One region of the Veillonella sp. LMAG:90 genome, then DNA from elsewhere that is predicted to be linked to it. Evidence: riboswitches for the same ligand, from Rfam matches in the RefSeq annotation. Region 1 holds a riboswitch; each other region holds the start of a gene.
The links. Region 1 has a riboswitch for cobalamin ahead of CCC71_RS01890 (methylmalonyl-CoA mutase family protein). Riboswitches for the same ligand answer to the same signal wherever they lie in the genome.

Region 1 (2,209 bases):
GCTGTGAACAGCTTCTTGAACCTTACCGGCTTTGATGGCTTCCGTAATGCCACCCATGTTTTCCAATTCCTGGAATTTAGCCCAGGATTTTTCGGTGAACTCTTCCGTTAACGGTTCGAGGTACCAGCTACCGCCCGCCGGGTCAACCGGTTGAATGAAGTTGAATTCATGCTGTTCCATGATTTGGATGTTGCGGGCAATACGGCGGGAGAATTCATCGCTCGGACGGATACAATGGTCGAACGGATACACGTTCATGCCGTCAACGCCGCCTACTACAGCGGAGAAGGACTGTGATGCGGCACGCAATAAGTTAACGTACGGATCATACACAGTTTGGCAAAAAGCGGATGTGCTTACATATAAGTTGATGCGTTGGGCTTCTTCGTCGCCGCCGCAATGACGAACCAATTGAGACCATAGCATTTTAATGCTGCGGAGTTTGGCGATTTCCATGAAGAACGTAGCGCCTACGCTGAAATGGAAACGAATGTGACGGCAGAATGTATCAACATCAATACCGCGACGTTCCATAGCGCGCATATAAGTCAAAGCGGTATGAAGGGCATAGGCTGCTTCTTGAATACCGTTGGCCCCGCCGTTGTGATATACATCGGCATCAACGAGGACTGTTTTTAAATTAGGTGCATGTGCTTTAGCCCAGTGAATCGTATGAGCCATATCATCATAGAGTTCGTCGAGCGGACGATTTACTTTGCCAAAACGGAGTAAAGAACCGATAGGGTCGGCAGCAATAGCACCGTGCAATTCGGCGGATTTTAACCCGGCTGCTTTGCAGGCGATGGATACAGCACTGATGAGATTAACGGCAGATGGTCCGCCGAATAATTCGATTTCATGCTTGTTAACATCAATATCTTTTAATAAAGCTTTTACATCTTCGGCTGTGCTCAAGGAAACGCCGGTATCGATGAATGTTTCGTCAGTACCATCGGTAGGATCGATGCCTTGTTGTGTTAAGCTGTCGGTAGTAATGCTTACAACCGTGCTGCCTTTATCGAGCTCGAAAGCTGCCATGGCATTGGCATCGCTGATGGTTTTGGCATCACAGCGCTGAGCGATTGACCAAGGTGTGTGGATATAGCCGCTGGCATGCGCGCCGCGGAGCTTATCCGCTAATCCCGGATAGGTGTAAGGGTGGGTTAATTCTTTTTGATCCTCTAAACGATAAATTGGGTGAAATAAAATACCTTCGTAAGTTTTCGTGAACATACTCTTATCGAAAGGCTTACCTTTTAACAGTTTTTCAACGGCGGCCTGCCATTCGTCATAACTGGGAATTTCAAACTCGTCAAAGGTGACAGCGGGCAATTCCTCGTGCCCATTTTGCCTTGAAACGGCTAGAGTCTGCTGCTTATGTTCCATAGTACGAATCCTTTCTACATAGCAAATAGAATATGAAATGCAAGAAAATTGATGCATTCGCTATATACAACACTATGTGGCTTCGTTGCGTCTATGATTAGGTAAAACCGTTTTGTCGCTTAGCCTCGCGCTGTGAGATGGCGAGCGGCAGTTGGACTTACTTACTGTGTCTCATAAATAACGCGGTGGGATATATTGTTTCCTCCTATAACAATAATAAAACTTCCTACCGAAGAGCCATATAAGTGGATGTACCGGGCAGTCTCCAATAGGAAGTAGTTTCGAAAAAAATACCGTTTCACAGCAAGACTGCAAAACGGTAAGATTGTATGCGAAAAGAATCACACCATATCTTCCCGTCTATCGCGGGTATAACGACATGCTTCCTTAGGCAGTTCTTCTGACTCAGCTTCATCATTCCTTTTGCCTTCCCAAACATAATGTTCAGTGACATAATAAAAAGGAACTCCACTTCACAGCGGCGGGACCGTGTCGGATTTGCACCGACTTCTCTATTAAGCTTAAAAAGCGCCTATAGGGGACTGTATTTGTTTTATAATTTTATTATATGGTTATAACATAGGAGTGTCAATTTAAATGCATAGTTTAAGCATGTGTAACGTATAAAGGTTAGTTATAACTCATGCTAAGGGGGTGTATGCATAATCGGTAAGGTATGGGGTGGGACAAAATTGTAAGTAGTGGGTTTAAAGTGTATTTATACAACAAGAGGTACAATTAATATATATATACTACTATATGCAGTTAAAGGTGATACATGAGGTAAAAGCATGTGTTGTCCACGCTTGAAGGAATAATGTGT
Region 2 (2,209 bases), 1.9 Mb from region 1:
CTATTGATGAATTAAATTCGTGGATTGGTTATGCTATATCGCAATTTGATTCGTCTTTATTCGAGGAAAAAAATGAATTACAACATTTACAGCATTTCTTATTTGATGTAGGTACTGATTTAGCAACTCCGGAGTCGTTAAATCGAGAAATAACTTTACCTGTTGATGCTATATCATGGTTGGAAGCCCGAATTGATGAGTATACGGCTAAATCACCGGAGATTAATCGTTTTATTTTGCCCGGTGGAACTCGTGAGGCCAGTATGATTCACATGGCACGGACGATTGCAAGACGGGCCGAACGACGAATAGTTCGATTACAGATGACCGCGAAAATACCGGGAGAGTTGGTTATGTTTGTTAATCGATTATCAGACTATTTTTATGCTTTAGCAAGATACTTAAACACTAAACAAGGTATGGAAGATATATTTTATACCAGAAGTGCTGAAGTATTTCATAATGCTAAGACCAAAAATATAAAATAATTATTGGGATTATCCTGTTCTTGCAGAATTGATTAAGATATGTTATTATTACTTTTAGATTAATAGAAATATGAAATCTGACGATGGAAGTTAGTGAGAATCTAACACGGTCCCGCCACTGTGATGGCTTTTGCCTAAGTCAGGTCTTTCGCGGATTTCATTACACATGCTGTTTCAAGGTAAGACAGGATGTTGTTTTTGTGGCATTGTAGTACTTCACTGGAATTAATGCAGAAAATAAACCGGCATGTATTAATCTGTCTTGCACAGAGACGTGCGTCTATTGATGGACTAATGTTAGTCGTTCAATGATGAGAGAGCACAGCACAGTGGAGTGTGACATTAGTTCAAAAATAGGAAAAGGGCATGGAGTTAGTACTCCATGCCCTTTTGTTATAAGTGTAAAGAACCCTTTTGTCATCGGGTGTTATATCATAGTCAAAGCGAGAACAAGTTAAAATAACTGCTAATTTAGGTATAAATCGGAGAAAATTTGAAATAGTATATAGATTATGCATAATTGAAATACGTAATTTTTATTGACATTTTTTTTGGTTAAGTATAAATTATTGTTATAAGATTTTCGTGTACAATGGCGTGCATGGTTTGCAATGAAGCTTAAACGGAGGGTGTATTCCGTGAGGGCTTCTTTTTTTATTTGTTAAGCAGGAGAGCATGTATGCAGAAAATTAAATTTCCTACGACACTATGGGTAGGGGAAGATGCGTTGCAAGGTCTTCGTGATCTCCCTGTAAAAAAGGTTTTCATAGTGACGGATCCATTTATGGTTCAGTCTGGAATGATTTCACATGTAACGGAGAACTTAGACTTTGCTGAAGTAGAGATTTTTAGTGATATTGTTCCGGATCCGCCGACTGAAGTAGTCGCTGCCGGTGTAAGTCACTTAGTAGAATCAAATGCTGATGCAATTATTTCAGTAGGTGGTGGATCTGCTATTGATGCGGGGAAAGCTATGTTGTATTTCGGCAATCGCGTTAAAGCCAATAAAGATTTAATGTTTATTGCTGTACCGACCACAAGTGGTACCGGTTCAGAAGTAACAAATTTTTCAGTAATCACAATGCTGGAAACAGGAACAAAATATCCGATTGTTACCGATGAAATACAACCTAATATTGCAATTTTAGATACTCGCTTAGTAATGAGTGTACCGCCTAGTATTACGGCTGATACAGGCATGGACGTTTTAGTTCATTTAATTGAATCCTATGTATCATTGAATGAAAATGTTATGGCAAAAGTATTAGTTGAATATGCAATTCAATTAGTGTTTGAATATTTGCCGGAAGCATTTTCGAACGGTACGAATAGTTATGCCAGAGAACAGATGCATGTGGCTTCCTGTATGGCCGGTATGGCATTTAATTTGACGAACTTGGGATTAAATCACGGTATGGCACACGCTATCGGCGGTAGATTCCATGTACCGCATGGACGAATCAATGCTATTTTATTGCCGCATATTGTGGCGTATAATGGTGATTATCAAAACAAAGATTTATATGCTGCTAAGAAATATACTAGATTGGCGAATATTGTTAAAGCGACAACTAGTGTAAATCCGAGAATCGGAGTGGCTGCTTTAATTCGGCAGATTAAGCATTTACAGAGTACTCTGAAAATGCCTTTAACATTAACTGATTGTGGGTTTAATCGTAGTGAAATTATGGAGAGCGGTGATGCTATTGCAAAAGCTGCGT
Region 3 (2,209 bases), 930 kb from region 1:
AGAAAGTACAACTTCGTAAAGAGTTACTTTCCAGATATCCGCATCAACTTTCCGGCGGAGAATTACAGCGTATTTGTCTTGCCAGGTTACTGTTATTAAATCCGAAGATTCTTTTATTGGATGAACCGACATCGATGCTTGACGTATCGGTGCAAGCACAGATTATTTCTATTTTAAAAGATATTCAAAAGGAACGATCTTTAGCTTGTCTGTTTATCTCGCATGATTTAGATTTGTTACGCGTAATTTGTAATCGTATCGGAATTATGCGCGAAGGCCGGTTGATTGAATTACAACCGACAGAATTACTTTATCGGCATCCTAAAGAAAAATACACGAAAGAATTGTTAGCGGCTTTTGAAGATTTTTAGTTGAGTATTTGCAGTAAATTATTATATTAGAGTATAGTTATTTTGATTAAAAATATTATTAAAAAAATAAATAGAGTTTAACTATAAGATGAAACCTTAAAGTAAAAAATCTTTTGTTTTAAGGTTTTTTGTATAAAAATACTGTTTAGAATAATATGTTTAAATATAAAAATTAACGATGATAAGCCATAAAACCCTATGAAATAAAGGAGTTTTAGTATACAATAGAGGGTATAGCATGATTAATATTTGTTTTGAATTAAGATTGACAAGGTGGAAAAGTAAATATATAATGTACATGAAGAAATTTTATACATATTTATAGGTGTCGATTTAGACTTAATAGAGAAATCGGTATAAGCCGATGCGATCCCGTCACTGTAAGAGGAGCTAATCTCATGTTGCCACTGGATATTCCGGGAAGGCGAGAGGCGCTATGAATCTAAGCCAGGAGACCTGCCTATTTATAATCTCCGTTTTAATCTACGAGCGATAGAGAGGCGATTATGGCAAAGGTCATGTAGCATATCTATTTCAAGATTGAAGTAGATATGTTTTTTTATAAGTTAATGGATTATGAAGGGATTACTAAGAACCTTGAGTTAGCATTAGGTGAGGTAGTGTTAAAAGAAGAGGAATAGTAAAAAAAATAAATCTATTAACTGATTATGATCTGCCCCCATTTTCTTGGACAGAAGTAATTTAGGGTAATTTTATTAGGAGGGTATTATGAAAGGTCAGGGATTGTTAGTACGAGCGGCAGTATTGGCATGCTGTGGTAGTATTTTGAGCTGTGTTGGTGTACAGGCCGAAGATGTGGTTACTGATTATGACTTAGGGACAGTGGTCGTAACTGCGACAAAAACGGAGCAAACTATTGCTAATGTGCCGGCCAGTGTAAGCGTTATTACCTCAAAAGATATAGCTGACAAGAATATTTCGTCGGTTCAAGAAGCTTTACAGTTTTTGCCGGGTATTTTTATTGACCAAAGTGCGCAAGGCAGTTTGACTATGCGTGGTATGAGTTCTACAGATATTTTGGTATTAGTTGATGGAGTTCAACAAAATAATACTTATAACGGAACTGTAAATTTTAATATGATTCCAATTTCGAATATTGAACGTATTGAAGTATTGCGCGGTGGCGCATCCTCTTTATACGGTGGTCATGCGGTTGCCGGTGTTATTAATATTACGACTAAAGGTGCACCGGAATATGGAACTTCTGTAGTGGCAGATGTATCCTATGGTAGCTATAATACTTGGAAAAAAGCCGTGTCGGTTAATTCTCGTTTATCAGACAAATGGAGTTTAGGGGTTACTTATGAAAAACGCTCCTCTGATGGCTATAAAGGATTTTATCGATCGCTTGCACCAAAAAAAGGTACAGCATCTATTAGTGCCGATTTACCACAGTTAAGTAATGGTACTTATATATACGGTGGTCGTGGTGAGAAAGAATGGGAACATGAAAATTACGGCTTTAAAATTGGGTACAATTTTGATGAATCTAAATCTTTAGTTTATAGCTATAATCGAATTAATAGTGAATCCTCTTATAGTAATCCATTTACTTATGTACATGATACTAAAGGAAACCCTGTATGGTCTGGCAATGTTCAGGTCGGAACAAATAAAATTATTTCTTTATCTCCTAAAAATTTCTTAGGCTATGATAATGAAAATAAACGTGATACCCATATTTTGACATATCGTGATACGGCAAATGATTTCTTGGCGCGTGCAAGTTATACGCATGATAAGGTTGATGGTTTTACATCACCTACTGTACCTAGTTCCTATAAAAATGTTGATTGGACCGGGGCCGGTGATTATTC
Region 4 (2,209 bases), 1.6 Mb from region 1:
TTTTAGTAATTAACCACAATTGTTTGCAATTATAGGTAATGCGCAATAAGCTGTTAATATATTCGTTAAAATCCTCTTCGCCCATGGCGCTTTTAAGAGCTAATAATTTGGAATGTAAAGGTTCACCTTGATACTCTTCACGTTCCAATACAGGCGTAAATGCCACTTCATATACCGATTCCGATAGTTCATTAGGACCGGCACCATTTGTAAATTGATCCATACGATGGACCTCCTTTGTTAATATATAGCTATTTATCATAAAGCACATTGCCCTATGATGAACACCATTCTCTATTCATAGTACCAAACTTTGACTCCTTTGCCTATGTGTAATCAAAAAAGTGTATCACAAATAACCAAAAGTTATTACTCATAAATAAGTCCCTTATTCCTAGGAGTTATATGACCCGGGTAATTTCCATTCACAGTGAGTATACCCTACCCGGTATTGCATTGACAGTGGACATTTATTCTGCTATGATGATTATCAAATGAATACGACCTTCAAGGTGCCCGACTTAATAGAGAAGAGCAGTAGAAGCTGCCGCGGTCCCGCCGCTGTAAGAGGGAGCACAATCAAAATACCACTGGAAGTTTCTGGGAAGGTGATTGTTGCGTTGAACTTGAGCCAGAAGACCTGCCTTGATGGATTGCCGATAACCCACGAAGGATGGCGAGGTTAATCAATGTCACTACCTGTACTATACACTGACCGGGAATTATTTTTTTAATTCATAAACGACTTAATTAAGTTTGATATGAACTAATATACGTCAGGTGCTTAGCATAACTAGTGATTATTAATACTACCTCTGCCCTGTGGGCAGAGGTTTTTGTATTTTATTTTATTCTATTTTTAGTTTTTATTTTTATCTTCTTTTTATCACGAGGAGTGAATGAAATGAGTAAACATTTTTTCAAAAAAACGTTAGCTACAACATTAGCAGTGGCCGCTTTAACAGGCTTCGGATTCCTTGCTACAGACGTAAACGCTGCTTACCAATTAAGTGACGAAGTAACAACTGCTACCCCTGCATTATTGGAAGCAACTGAAATCGGTGTTCGCACTTACAACACAACCGATCCTGTATTGGCTAAAGCACCTAACAAAGATGCTATCGTAGTAATGAGCTTTGGTACTACATTCACTGATACTCGTGCTAAAACAATCGATGCGACTATCAACGAAATTAAAGAACAACATCCGGGCGTAAAAGTAGTTACAGCTTTCACTTCCCACATCATTATCGATCGTATCAAAGCTAAAGAAGGTATCACCTACCCTACGCCTGAAGAAGCACTCGATCAATTAAAAGCTGAAGGTTACACTCGCGTTGCTTTGGCAACTCTCGACGTAATCCCTGGTATCGAATACAACTATAAAACAGCTGTTTACAATCAGTACAAACATAACTTCAAAAAAATGACATTTGGTACACCTCTCATGTACTGGATGGGCCAAGAAGGTCAAACTGACGATATTGCTAAAACTGTACAAGCTGTAGCAACTCAGTTCCCTAAAGTAGGTCCTAAAGATGCTGTACTTATCATGGCTCACGGCACTCCGGATCCTTCCAACGCTTACTATTCCGTAATCCAAGATCGTTTGGAATCGGCCGGTCTTCACAACACTTACATCTACACCGTAGAAGGATGGCCAAGCCTTGAAGACATCGTTCCTCAATTGAAAGCAAAAGGCATCGAACATGTAACCCTTATGCCATTCATGATGGTAGCCGGCGACCATGCCAACAACGATATGTCCGGTGACGAACCTGATTCCCATAAATCCATCTTGTTGGCTGACGGCTTCAAAGTAGACACTTACATCCATGGTCTTGGTGAAAACCAGAAAATCCGTGACCTCTTTGCCGCTCATGCCGATGAAGCTTGGCAAGCTCTTCAAAACGACGCTAAATAAGATATAACACTGTAAGGGTTCATATTATTGCCAAAACGCACTTACAAGCTAAGACGTTTTGACCAACCAAAAGCGTTCTATACATAAGGAGGCTGTAATAAAATGTAGAGCATATCACATTTTACTTACAGCCTCTTTTAATTGCTATATTTGGATCTATAAAAGTGCCATACGCACCATATAACGATAGGCACCATATAACCATACGCAACACATAACCATAGGCAACCACCATCACCTGTGGTATAGTACAAGTATGAGTTTGCGAAACAGATTTTACTAAAG

Region 2: it holds a riboswitch for cobalamin, as region 1 does, so the genes downstream of both, CCC71_RS10510 (1-propanol dehydrogenase PduQ) here and CCC71_RS01890 (methylmalonyl-CoA mutase family protein) in region 1, are expected to answer to the same signal.
Region 3: it holds a riboswitch for cobalamin, as region 1 does, so the genes downstream of both, CCC71_RS05975 (TonB-dependent receptor) here and CCC71_RS01890 (methylmalonyl-CoA mutase family protein) in region 1, are expected to answer to the same signal.
Region 4: it holds a riboswitch for cobalamin, as region 1 does, so the genes downstream of both, CCC71_RS08750 (sirohydrochlorin cobaltochelatase) here and CCC71_RS01890 (methylmalonyl-CoA mutase family protein) in region 1, are expected to answer to the same signal.

The regions. Positions count from the first base shown of each region.
Region 1 is NZ_NAND01000001.1:423,203-425,411, forward strand. It holds gene CCC71_RS01890 (methylmalonyl-CoA mutase family protein) at 1-1,386, opposite strand, end outside; cobalamin riboswitch at 1,760-1,937, opposite strand.
Region 2 is NZ_NAND01000001.1:2,362,556-2,364,764, reverse strand. It holds gene CCC71_RS10515 (cob(I)yrinic acid a,c-diamide adenosyltransferase) at 1-488, shown strand, start outside; adenosylcobalamin (AdoCbl) riboswitch at 547-686, shown strand; gene CCC71_RS10510 (1-propanol dehydrogenase PduQ) at 1,168-2,209, shown strand, end outside.
Region 3 is NZ_NAND01000001.1:1,357,286-1,359,494, forward strand. It holds gene CCC71_RS05970 (ABC transporter ATP-binding protein) at 1-371, shown strand, start outside; cobalamin riboswitch at 678-849, shown strand; gene CCC71_RS05975 (TonB-dependent receptor) at 1,101-2,209, shown strand, end outside.
Region 4 is NZ_NAND01000001.1:1,975,093-1,977,301, forward strand. It holds gene CCC71_RS08745 (hypothetical protein) at 1-223, opposite strand, end outside; cobalamin riboswitch at 494-662, shown strand; gene CCC71_RS08750 (sirohydrochlorin cobaltochelatase) at 905-1,924, shown strand.